3 regions of the Staphylococcus ureilyticus genome follow, and region 3 is predicted to be linked to each of the others. Evidence: riboswitches for the same ligand, from Rfam matches in the RefSeq annotation. Region 3 holds a riboswitch; each other region holds the start of a gene.
What was found. Region 3 has a riboswitch for S-adenosylmethionine ahead of metX (homoserine O-acetyltransferase MetX). Riboswitches for the same ligand answer to the same signal wherever they lie in the genome.

Region 1: another riboswitch for S-adenosylmethionine. It lies ahead of metK (methionine adenosyltransferase); the one in region 3 lies ahead of metX (homoserine O-acetyltransferase MetX).
Region 2: another riboswitch for S-adenosylmethionine. It lies ahead of MUA21_RS03015 (methionine ABC transporter ATP-binding protein); the one in region 3 lies ahead of metX (homoserine O-acetyltransferase MetX).

Annotation. Positions count from the first base shown of each region.
Region 1 covers NZ_CP094825.1:1,569,391-1,573,852, reverse strand. Annotated here, with positions in the region: gene pckA (phosphoenolpyruvate carboxykinase (ATP)) at 1-1,528, opposite strand, end outside; SAM riboswitch class I at 1,685-1,797, shown strand; gene metK (methionine adenosyltransferase) at 1,909-3,105, shown strand; gene MUA21_RS07665 (nuclease-related domain-containing protein) at 3,202-4,110, shown strand.
Region 2 covers NZ_CP094825.1:612,377-616,838, reverse strand. Annotated here, with positions in the region: gene MUA21_RS03025 (MetQ/NlpA family ABC transporter substrate-binding protein) at 61-876, opposite strand; gene MUA21_RS03020 (methionine ABC transporter permease) at 895-1,590, opposite strand; gene MUA21_RS03015 (methionine ABC transporter ATP-binding protein) at 1,583-2,608, opposite strand; SAM riboswitch class I at 2,690-2,795, opposite strand; gene MUA21_RS03010 (thioredoxin family protein) at 2,849-3,148, opposite strand; gene MUA21_RS03005 (toprim domain-containing protein) at 3,145-3,537, opposite strand; gene gcvH (glycine cleavage system protein GcvH) at 3,786-4,166, opposite strand; gene MUA21_RS02995 (arsenate reductase family protein) at 4,346-4,462, opposite strand, start outside.
Region 3 covers NZ_CP094825.1:13,927-18,388, reverse strand. Annotated here, with positions in the region: gene MUA21_RS00075 (DHH family phosphoesterase) at 1-130, opposite strand, end outside; gene MUA21_RS00070 (DUF2232 domain-containing protein) at 145-1,071, opposite strand; gene metX (homoserine O-acetyltransferase MetX) at 1,351-2,319, opposite strand; SAM riboswitch class I at 2,381-2,481, opposite strand; gene MUA21_RS00060 (AzlD domain-containing protein) at 2,609-2,938, opposite strand; gene MUA21_RS00055 (AzlC family ABC transporter permease) at 2,935-3,630, opposite strand; gene serS (serine--tRNA ligase) at 4,081-4,462, opposite strand, start outside.

The DNA.
Region 1 (4,462 bases), 1.1 Mb from region 3:
GTTTAAATCTGTCGATTAAATCTTGAGCTTGTTCTCTATATGCCTCTGGCTTACTCCAAGCATTTATTGGATTTAGTAGTGTTTGAGGTACGTCTTCAACTTCCACTGGTATATTTAATCCAAACATATCATCTTGAATATATTCTGTATCTCTTAGTTGTCCAGTGATTGCTTGATTAACCATTTGTCTCGTATAACTTAAACTAATACGGCGTCCTGTACCATATTTACCACCAGTCCAACCGGTATTCACTAAATAAACATCCACATCATGTTTATCAATTAAGTCGCCTAGTAAATCTGCATAAACTTTAGCATGTAAAGGTAAGAAAGGTGAGCCGAAACATGTTGAGAAAGATGGCTCTGGTTCAGTAATACCTCTTTCTGTTCCTGCAAGTTTAGCTGTGAATCCACTTAAAAAGTGATACATCGCTTGATCTTTGCTAAGTTTTGAGATAGGAGGTAAAACGCCAAAAGCATCAGCAGTAAGGAAAATAATCGTATTTGGATGTGCTGCTTTGGAAGGTGTAACGATATTTTCTATATGGTTGATTGGATAAGCGGCTCTTGTATTTTCAGTGTAATAGTTGTCATCAAAGTCGACATCGCCTTCTTCATCTACAACAACATTTTCTAAAATTGTACCGTATTTAATTGCTTCATATATTTGAGGTTCTTTTTTGTAAGAAAGGTTGATTGCTTTTGCGTAACATCCACCTTCGATATTAAAGATACCATTTTCATTCCAACCGTGTTCATCATCACCGATTAATTTTCGAGTTGAATCTGCTGAAAGTGTTGTTTTTCCTGTACCAGAAAGTCCAAAAAATAGAGCTACATCACCTTTTTCACCAACGTTTGCGGAGCAGTGCATACTCATTATATTATCTTTAGGCAGTAAGTAGTTCATTACGGAGAAAATACCTTTTTTCATCTCACCAGCGTATTCAGTACCGCCGATTAAAATGACCTTATGTTTAAATGAAGTAATAATAAATGTTTCTGAATTTGTACCATCTATATTTGGATCAGCTTTAAAATAGGGTGCTGATACAATCGTAAAGTCAGATTTAATTTCTTCTGCTTCTTCTTTTGTTTCAGGACGAATAAACATATTTTGTGCGAAGAGATTATGCCAAGCCAATTCGTTGACAACCGTTAGTTTGAGTTGTGAATCTTTATCGCTACCTGCATAGCCTTTAAATACATATAATTCATCTTTTTCATTTAAATAATTTAATACTTTATCATATAATTTTAAAAATGTGTCTTCTTCAATAGGTTGATTGATATTTCCCCAATCAATATCATCTCTGTATGATGGTTCATTAACAATAAACTTATCTTTCGGTGAACGACCAGTGTATTTACCCGTTTTAGCGTTAATTGCACCTAGTTCGGTTAGTTCTCCTTCATTATTATTAAGAATTTTCTTATACAACTGTGTTGTAGATTGTTGAAATAATGAAGACTTCTTGTCCAAAATGTTTTGAACTTTTTTTGTGTAAGTGTATGTATCTACCGCCATACTATATCCCTCCAACGCTATTAAATTAATGTAAGCCTTTACAATTACAGAGTATAACACATATGATTGATTAGTCCACACCATTTTTAAAGTAATTTAAATAAATATCAAATTGACATTAGTACTTAGTTTCGGTACTATAGTGATTAACGGATTCTCTTATCCTGAGTGGCGGAGGGACATGGACCCAATGAAGCCCAGCAACCTCTTCTTACAACGAAGAAAGGTGCCAAACCGTTTGCGGACAAATAGCGTCTGAACGATAAGAGCGAATGGACGTATAAGGGCCTTCTCTCTATTCATATAGTGAAGAAGGCTTTTTTTAATGAGCTCAATAAAAGAGAATTTTCGTAATCAAAGACAAAGGAGCAAGTTAATTTATGACTTATAATAGAAGATTATTTACTTCAGAATCGGTTACAGAAGGGCACCCAGATAAAATCGCTGACCAAGTGTCTGATGCAATTTTAGACGAAATATTGAAAGATGATCCTCATGCGCGGGTTGCTTGTGAAACTACCGTGACTACGGGTATGGCATTAATTTCAGGAGAAATTTCTACAGCTACATATGTAGATATCCCTAAAGTTGTAAGAGAAACAATTAAAAACATCGGGTATACACGTGCTAAATATGGTTACGATAGTCAAACGATGGCAATATTAACAGCTATTGACGAGCAATCGCCTGATATCGCACAAGGCGTCGATAATGCATTAGAATATCGTGATAATTTATCAGAAGAAGAAATTGAAGCAACTGGTGCAGGTGACCAAGGTTTAATGTTTGGTTATGCGACAAACGAAACGGATACTTATATGCCGTTACCAATATTTTTATCTCATCAATTAGCTAAACGATTATCAGATGTGCGAAAAGATAGTATTTTAAAATACTTGCGCCCAGATGGAAAAGTTCAAGTAACGGTGGAATATGATGAACTAGATAAACCACATCGTATAGATACAATTGTCGTTTCAGCTCAACATATGGAAGACATTACTTTAGAACAAATTCAAGCTGACATCAAAGAACATGTCATATACCCAACAGTACCGGAAGGATTAATTGACGATAATACAAGATTCTATATTAATCCAACTGGACGATTTGTAATTGGCGGGCCTCAGGGTGATGTTGGTTTAACAGGCCGTAAAATTATCGTAGATACATACGGTGGTTATGCACGTCATGGAGGAGGTTGCTTTAGCGGTAAAGATCCTACAAAAGTAGATCGTTCAGCTACTTATGCTGCGCGTTATGTAGCCAAAAATATTGTAGCAGCTGATTTAGCGGATAAATGTGAAGTTCAACTCGCATATGCCATTGGAGTGGCTGAACCAGTATCGATTGCAATAGATACTTTTGGAACAGGAAAAGTATGTGAAACAGAACTAGTAGAAGCAGTTAGAACTCACTTTGATTTAAGACCAGCAGGCATTATTAAAATGTTAGATTTAAAACATCCAATATATAAACAAACGGCAGCATATGGACACTTTGGAAGAACAGATATACTGTTACCTTGGGAAAAATTAGATAAAGTAAATTTATTAAAAGATAGCGTAGAAATATAAGCATGACGTAATTAATTTTTTTAAACTTTACTATCGAATGATGAACTCATATCTATTATAATTAAGTTACTGAACACATAAAGGAGCGTTGTTGTTATGAATTCATTTGGCCCGATGGAAATTGGACTAATCGTGGCAATTGTCGTAGCAGTTATTTGTTTGATCTTATTTTTAGTTGCTTTGAAAAGTAAGAAAAAAGCACAGCAGACCATTGAGGAGCAATACAAAACAAGAGAACAAAAACTTAGCGATGAACATGATGAAGAGTTAGAAAAAGAAAGAATTGAAAATAAAAAGCAAGTTACTAAACAAAAAGAGGACTATGAAGCTACAGTAAATGCAAAAGAGCAAGAAATAGATGCATTAAAACTTTTCTCTAAAAATAAAAGTGAGTATGTAACGGATATGAGATTAATTGGTATTCGTGAACGCTTAGTTAATGAAAAACGTATTCGTCCAGAAGATATGCATATCATGGCAAATATTTTCTTACCGAAAAATAACTTTAGTGATATACGCCGTATAAGTCATTTAGTACTCACACGTACTGGACTCTATCTCATAGATTCACAGTTGTTAAAAGGTCATGTATTTAATGGCATTAATGATAACCAATTCAAAGAACAACCGATGATGGAGCAAGTGTTTGAAACGTTAAACCTTGACAAACAAACGGCACAAACCTTAGTTATGGACCAAAATGATGACAAAGATTCTTTATCATTTGTAAATTATACGAATTATTTAAATGAAATTGAAAAACTAGCTGGTGAATTACAAACAGAATTAAACTTGAAATTCACACCGACATCAATTCTTTATTTTAATCCTAAAGATGAAGGTGCTGTGACAATTTCAAATTATGCACAAAGTACTAATTCTAAAGTGCTAGTTGGACCAGAACAACTTGATGAATACTTTAATAAGTTTGTTTTTCATGGTCGTATCCAGTACAATGTTGAAGATTTACAACGTGTGATGGATGAAATTGAAACATTTAACTAATTAAGTATCAAGAATATAAATCTTGTTATAATAGCTCATAAATGAATTTTTTCGAAAATTTATTTATGGGCTTTTTTACTTGTATTTTATAAGTGTGAACTTACTTTTCTACGAGCAAACTTTAATATAAATTATCTGGTTTGATTTGCCTATCAAAATATATGTATCTAAATTGCTATTTATTAATGTTATTCTAATTCTATATAATACCAATATATGTATATATCATTTAACAATGGGATTAAAATAACTTAAGAAATCTGTTTTTGGTTTAGGAAAAGAATCGAATTTTTTAGAAGGTTATGACTATAGCTATTTGTTAAAAGTCTATATCTAAGTATATAAGTAATTT
Region 2 (4,462 bases), 600 kb from region 3:
AACCAAACAAAAAGAATCCTAAAACCATTGCGGTTAAAGGATTCTTTGCATAATATAACATTATTTTGCTGGTACTACGGCTCCGTCATATTTTTTATTGATGTAATCTTTAATTTCTTTAGACTGTAATACATCCATCAACGCTTTAATTTTTTTGTCGTCTTTATGGCCTTCTTTTACACCAATCAAGTTAGCATATGGATTATCTTTTGCTTTTTCTAAAACAATTGAATCATTTTTAGGACTTAATTTTTGATCAATTGCGAAGTTTGAATTGATGATTACTGCGTCAGCATCTTCTTTTTGATAAATCTTAGGTAAGTATTCTGCCGATTGTTTATTATTAAATTTGATATCTTTTTTATTTTCTACGATGTCATCAAATTTAGCATCTTCAGTTTTAACACCTTTTTTAATTTTAATTAATCCAGCGTCAGAGAAGAATTTTAAGAAACGTCCTTCTTCTGCAGGGTTGTTTGAAACATAAACAGTAGCACCTTTTGGTAATTCTTTTAAACTTTTATATTTCTTTGAGTAAACAGCCATAGGTTCTAAATGTACATTTCCTGCTGACTCAATTTTATAGTTTTTGTCTTTCTTTTCAGTATTTAGATAAGGCGTATGTTGAAAGAAGTTTGCATCTAACTCACCTTTATCTAATAATTTGTTAGGTGTTGTATAATCGTTAATCGTTTTAATTTTTAAGTCATAACCTTTATCTTTTAGAATTGGTTTTGCTTTTTCTAATATTTCAGCATGTGGTGCCGGAGAAGCGCCAACTGTAATTGTCTTATCTTTACCTCCGCCGCCATTACCACAAGCAGCTAATACTAATGCTAAAGCGATGATTGAAGCTAAACTAAATAATTTTTTCATATAATTGTCCCCTTTAACTTAACGTTTATCTATTTTATTAGTAACTTGATCTCCAATAAATTGGATGATAAAAACAATAATTAAGATTAAAATTGTAGAAACGAATATGACATCGTTTTGGTTTCGTGTGAAGCCAGTTAGGTATGCTAAGTTACCCAGACCTCCAGCTCCAATCACACCAGCTACTGCAGTAGATCCTACTAATGCTATTGCTGTTACAGTTATTCCAGATATTAATGCTGGCATAGCTTCAGGTAACAACACTTTCTTAACTACTGTCCATGTTGTAGCTCCCATTGACCAAGCCGCTTCTATAACACCCTTGTCTATTTCTTTAAAAGCAATTTCCACTAATCTGGCGTAGAATGGTGCTGCACTGATAATTAGTGCAGGTAAAGCACCTGTTGGACCACTAATTGTTCCAAGTACTAAACTCGTAAATGGTATAAGTAGTAAAATTAAAATAATGAATGGTATTGCTCTGAATAAATTCACAATAAACGATACGACACTGTAAAACACTCTAGCTACTGGTGATTGGCTTTTAGCAGATAAGAATAAAAGCACACCAAGTATCAAACCAAAAATAAAAGCAAATATTGTAGAAATCAATGTCATATAAATTGTTTCATATGTAGCTAACCAAACTTCATCCCAACTTACATTAGGCATTGTTAGCATTTCCTGTAGAATCTCGCCGAATGAACTACCCATGCTTTAACACCTCCACAGAAACATGTTGTGCTGCTAAATCATTTTTGAACTTTTCGAATTTTTCAGAATTCACATCTAATAAATGTAATACTAAAAATCCTAGAGCACCATCCTTAGTATGCTTAATATTTGCTTCAAGAATATTAACATCTATATTATGTGTCTTTGTTATGTATGATACCAATGGTTCAGTTGTATTATTTCCTGTAAAATTCAATCGTACGATATAAGCAGTTTCATCTAATTCGATTAATTCAGAAATAGACTCATCAAACTCATCATTTAAGTCCTCTTTCACAAAGCGTTTTGTTACTTCATGCTGTGGATTTTCGAAAACATTTGACACTTGTCCTTGTTCAATGACGCGACCATTTTCCATTACTGCCACTTCATCACAAATACGTCTTATGACCTGCATTTCATGTGTGATAATAACTATTGTTAAATTTCTTTCTTCTTTAATTTTTAACAATAATTCTAGTATTTCATCCGTTGTTTGCGGATCTAACGCACTTGTAGCTTCATCGCAAAGTAAAACATTAGGTTCATTTGCTAACGCACGGGCAATACCTACACGTTGCTTTTGTCCACCCGATAACTCTGATGGATAAGCGTTTTCTCTACCCTTTAGTCCTACCAATTCCACCAGTTCAATCGCTCTTTTTTTGGCTTCATTGCGTGATACACCAGCAATTTCTAATGGAAAAGTAATATTATTTAAAACATTACGTGACCACAATAGATTAAAATGTTGAAAAATCATGCTCACTTTTTGACGTTTTTTTCTCAATTCTGATTTTGATAATTTCCCAATCGTATCTCCATCAATGATGACATCTCCTGAAGTTGGTTGTTCAAGATTATTTAAAAGTCTTATCAAAGTACTTTTACCTGCACCTGAAAAACCAACCACACCAAAAATCGAGCCTGATTGAATACTTAAATCAACATGATCTACTGCTAACACATCGTGTTTTTTCGTCTTGTATCTCTTAACGATTTGATTTAATTCAATCATTGTCGTTTCCTCCTTGTATTGCTCATTCAATTAAAAAATGCTTTCTCTTTTCACTGAAGAATAGAGAAAGCAATGTCGCTTCTCTCATCTTCTAAAGTTTATCTACTTTATGTGAATTGGCACCATTTCTATTACAGACGGTTGCCGGGCTTCATAGGGCACATCCCTCCACCTCTCGTGATAAGAGTACATTATTTAATTATCCATAATCCTACCATTGTACTAAAGATTCGTCAATAATTATTTTAAATTTTCTAACAAATAAGGCACTGATTGAAATGCATAAATTCTTTTTTGTTCTTCACCTTTAGACATAAGCATAAGTATCGGTACCGATTGTATCTCATGTTGTTGACTAAAATCAGGATGAAAATTTAAATCTATTTTAGTAATTGGTAATTTTAAAATTTCATTCGCAATATCTAACATGCGTTCTGACACTTTACATGTGCCACAAGTTGGCGTATAACCAAAAATTAGATATTTCTCTTTATCTACGTGTTCGAAAACATTAACACGCGTTTCATTCTTTACATTCATGTTAATAAACTGACCCTTTCAGCAATATAATCTAATTTGGCTTTTGCTACTTTTTCTTCATCTTTCACTATAAAACCATGTTTTGCTAACACTTTTGACAAATAGGCTTTAGGGCATCTCGCTACTTCACCATATTGTTTCTCTATGCGAATATGTTTACTTTCACTTAAATATTTTTTGAACCATTTACGTATCTTTTCACCTTCATCATCTGCATCCGCAAGCACATAAACTTGCTTGTCGTATAACGATTCTATCATCTCATCTAACTTATCAATTCCCATAGTACCGTTTGTACAAATGATTTCAATCGGTTGGTCAATCACCTGCTTCACCCGTTTCTTGTCTGTTTTACCTTCGACAATTATAACTTGGTTTAATATCGCCATGACAGTCACCTCTAAATGTGATAGTAAATTCAATTTTATATTTAGTTCTACACCATACATTATCAACATAAACATTTATTATAGTTTCTTATTAAAATCTTATAATTGAACCATTCATTTGTCACCATTGAACTTTTTAATGTTTTTGATACTTCAAAATCAATTAATATATTCAAGTGAAATTTAATCTTTTGTTATAGAAAAATAAAAACTCCATGATATATCGTATCGTGGAGTTTGATTTCATATTATTCACCGATCATTTCAGAATATTGGTCAGCTGACATTAACTCGTCTAATTGACTTTCATCGCTTAACTCAACTTTAACCATCCATGCTTTTTCGTATGGTGATTCATTAACGAATTCTGGACTATCTTCTAGTTCATCATTTGTTTCTACAACTTTTCCTGAAACAGGTGCATAAAGTTCTGAAACTGTTTTCACTGATTCAACACTGCCAAAAGATTCACCTTCATCAATATCGTCATCAGTTTCAGGCAATTCAACGAATACGATATCACCTAATTCACTTTGCGCATACTCAGTGATACCAATTGTTACTGTATTTCCTTCAATTTTTACCCATTCATGTTCTTTAGAATATTTTAATTCGCTTGGTACTGCCACGAGAATCCCCTCCTAAATGTTTTTACATATTCATGATGCCATATGAAAGGCTTACAATCAACTATTTAATTGATTTTACAATACTTCTCATGTTTTACAATTCATCGCACAAAACTTTTCTGAAGTATATAACATTTTTTTCAAAAGTTGTTAAAAATGAATTGCAAAAGCATGTGTGTTTACAACCAAGTTTCCTTGTATTGTTCCTCTTTAAAACCTACCGTTACTTTATCCCCTAATACTGCGAGTGGTCGTTTTACTAACATACCATTTGAGGATAATAAATCTAGTTTTTC
Region 3 (4,462 bases):
GTAATACAACAGTAGCTATACCTGCAATCAATTGATTAAAAATAAACCAAACGACGACAAGCGCTATTGCTGTGAGCACCATAATAATAAATGGTAAAATCAACGCTTTTTTAGTGGATTGACGGTTCATTTTTCCACCTCAAATCATTTTTTAATGATACGTTTTAAATTGATACATAAATCTACAAATCCCAGGAGACTCACAATATGTGTTAATGGCATTAAAATTGTCCCTATTACCATTAATATCACTGTAAGTGCTGGCGGCATTGATTTCGCTTTTCCGAAAAAGTGAATCACACTTAACCCCTGAATGTACATACATAATGATAACACAATTTCAAAGTTTAAGACGATCGTTTGAAACGCACTTGGTTGCGTTGAAAACATAACACAAATTAATACAATAATATACATCCATAAGACAGAACGCTTCATTTGCCAAGCATATAATGGTTTGAATATGGGTGTAGCGATTTTGAATTTACGCAAGATTGGAAAAGTGATAATTAAATTGATTAATATAAGTAGAAATACGCCAATGATTATATAACTTGGTAGTTGTACTGCTGATTGGCGGAAAGCCTCTTCAAACATTTGTTTATAATCTGCGTTGACTGAAGCGCTGGAAATTATGTGATACATCTGTTCTTTAATCGGTTTGATTAATGAAGCAGCACTCGATATTTTTTTTGATGCTTGTAACACCATAAATGCAATTAATGCAATAATACTAATAAAAGTCGTTGTTATATATAGTATACGTTCTTTTGATGTTCGTTCTTTTAATAATTGACCCACTACAAAACTTACTACGAACAAGAGGATCATGATACTTAACACGAATATATTACCTAATAACGTAGTTAGCACAACTGTAATGACTGCCGTTAAGCCAAAAGATTCTACAGATTTATGCCATAAAATAATACCTGGAATTGTTGCAAATAAACTCAACACGAGTCCAAGTATCGGTAATATATGTAAAGCTAAAGCAACTATAATTAACGTAATTACACTAAGTATAGTGGCTTTAGTATGTATTTTAGAAAACAAATTCGCCACTCCTATACAATTTTTGTCTATGTTTATTATTTTAACCTCTTTAAAACTTTTATACAATTATTGACAATTCTTTTTGTCAGAAGTTCAATATCGGGGCCAATATCTGAAAACGAACGCCTTTTTAAATTGCATTTCCGTCGTTGATTCCAACTTCAAATTTCATATTTTGCTCGCTATAAAAAAAAGAAGACATCATAGTAAAACAGTTATTTCAACTTTCATAAAGTATAAAATAACTATCCTAGACGTCTTATCATACAAAATGAACTAAAATAAATCATATCGTTATTTTCTTTTGAACTTAGAAACTTTTAAAAAATGATATAAATTAGGTGCCCAATCATTAAAGTTCAATAAGAAACCATCATGTCCTACATTATCTGGCACAAAGCAATGCTTGTGATATTTAAATCGCGCACCTGTGGCATATACTAAATCGTCTGGATATAACAAATCATCCGTAAAGCCCATAGTCATAACCTTAGTATCCAGACGTCCAAACACTTCATCTACATCAGTACGATCTCTATCTATATCGTGGCTATCTAAGACGTCTAGCAGGCTTAAATAACTCAATGGGTCAAAATGCTTTTTAAACTTGTTCCCCTGATGTTTCTGGTAGTTTACAACTTGATCAGGTGTAAATCGTCTATCATAACTTTTGGAGGAGCGATACGTTAAGAAACCAAGCTGCCTTGCTATGCTCATACCTTCACCATGATCTAATCGAATCGCCTGTCTCGCAATTTCATTAAATGCACGACTATATGAGGAAGTCTTATCAGTCGCAGCTAAAATCACTGCTTTATCTACTTCAAATTTATGATTATACAATAATTCCAGCGCTTGCATACCTCCTAAAGACCCACCGATTAAAATACTAATTCGATCAAACCCTAATGTTTGAATACCTAATTCGATTGCATTGACAATATCACGCAATGTTAAATGCTTAGGAAAATCAGCATCTGTTAATGGCGAACTGGAACCATACGGACTACCGATCACGTTAAATGTTAAAAATTGATAATCATGTATAGGCATGTATCCCCCATCTATAATCTCTCTCCACCAACCAGGATTGTCATCCGTACCATAGGTCAAATGATTACCAGTCAGTGCATGGCATACAAGCACAAGTGGCTGTCCTTCATATCCTACATGTTCATAACGTAATTTTAAATTTAAAATCGTTTCACCTGATTCAGTTGTAAATGGTCCCAATTCTAATGTATCAACCGTATAATTTGTCATCATTTACCTCCTACTTAGTAAAAAAACTTCTCACCTATTTATAATAAGTAAGAAGTTACAATACTTATTATTCGAGCGAATCGTTGGTATTAGCACCGTGCTTATTAAAGTCGGTTGCTGAAGCTTCATTGGGCCAAGTCCCTCTGCTTCTCGAAATAAGATTTAATTTTAATTGTAAAAAGCTGTGCATAAATCAAATATCCATTTTAACAAGTATTTCATTAAAATTATCAAAATATTCTAATTATTACTATTTTAACGGATAATGGGAGTCACTTCAATAATATCTTTAAAATATCCATCTTAAAATTGCCATTATTAAAATTCCACTGACAATCGTAATCGTTAAACTCCTTGTAATGATAGCAATGATTATGGTTGGAAGCATCGTTACTAAAAACGGCAAATTAACACTATAAAGCATTGAGCCTTCATGTTGTTCTAGTACGCCGTCTACAATCAATGCAGTAAATAATGTAATGGGAATGAAAGAGAGCCACTTTACGACTGTCTCAGATAGTTTGATTTTTGTAATTAATATAAACGGTATAATACGTGTCAACCACGTTACCACACCGCATAAAACAATAATTAATAACATATGTAATGTCGTTGTCATTTATCGATCACCACCCCTAATCCCGCAGTAATTGTCGACGCTATGATGATTGCTACGTATGAAGGCATAAAGAAACTTAAAATAAGCATTAACAAAATTACACAAACAATTAATACTAAATATGTTTTAACTTGTGACTGCTTAATAGCATCGAATTGTGAAACAGCTAGGAATATAAACATTGCAGTAATAGCAAAATCTAACCCAAATGCATCGGGATTCGTTATGTATTTACCAAAAATAGCACCAACAACACTAGCAAATGTCCAAAATAAATATGCAGTGATATTTAATCCATGTAGCCAACGATCATTGATTTTTTCACCTTTTAGATGTGGTGTAATAGCGACACCAAATGTTTCATCTGTAATCAGAGAAGATATGGCTATACGATTCCAAAACCCATATCCTTTATAACTTGGTGCTAAGGTCATACTTAATAAAAACATCCTAGAATTCACAATAAATGTCGTTAAGGCAATTGCAGAAATTGGAGTTCCAGCAATGACTAATGCACAAATAATGAATTGTGCTGCGCCTGCATAAATAAGTAAACATAATAAAATAATTTCAATTAAATTGAAACCCGAAGCCACTGCAACAATACCAAAGGAAAGACCAACACCAGCATAACCTAACAAAGTCGGTACACATTCTTTTACACCTTGCTTAAAAGTTAGATGTGTTGTCATCATGCCACCTCCCAAACATTTTATAAAAATAATAGAACTAGTTTAATACAAAGCAAAAGACATATCCAACATCTTTAGACTTATGTATGTATGACCTAAGACTTACCGATGTCTAAAAATCCCGTTAAACCAGCATTTTAGATTTCGGAATATTGTGTTATTATTTTAGACTCACCCCTTATCATTTGAATAAAATAAGTCATTTTACAAATTTAAAAAACTGAAAACTGGGATATTTAACACCTCCCCTACCCTTTCTTTTCTTTAAAAATATTAAGCCATTTAATAAATCAAAAGCCTTATAATTCATTATTCATATAAAATGAGAGGTTGAGACATTCATTTATCTCAACCTCTACTTGCACTTCAGTATTAACTTGTAACCACTATTTTGAAAGTTTAATATTTAAACTTTCTCAAATATCGCTGATGAATTCATTTAAACGATTTCTATTTTTCTTTAACTGGGTGTATCACTGTTTTACCACCCATATATGGTACTAACGCATCTGGAATAGTGACTGAACCATCTTCATTTTGATAGTTTTCTACGATTGCAGCAAATGTACGACCTACTGCTAAACCACTTCCATTCAATGTGTGCACTAATTCTGGTTTTGCTGTTTTCTCACGTTTAAAACGAATATTAGAACGACGTGCTTGGAAATCAGTAATATTTGAACAAGAGCTGATTTCTTTGTACTCATTATAGCTTGGTAACCATACTTCTAAGTCATACGTTTTGCTTGAGCCAAAGCCTATGTCACCTGTACATAAAATAACTCTACGATACGGTAAGCCTAACTCTTCTAAAATTGCTTCTGCATGTTCT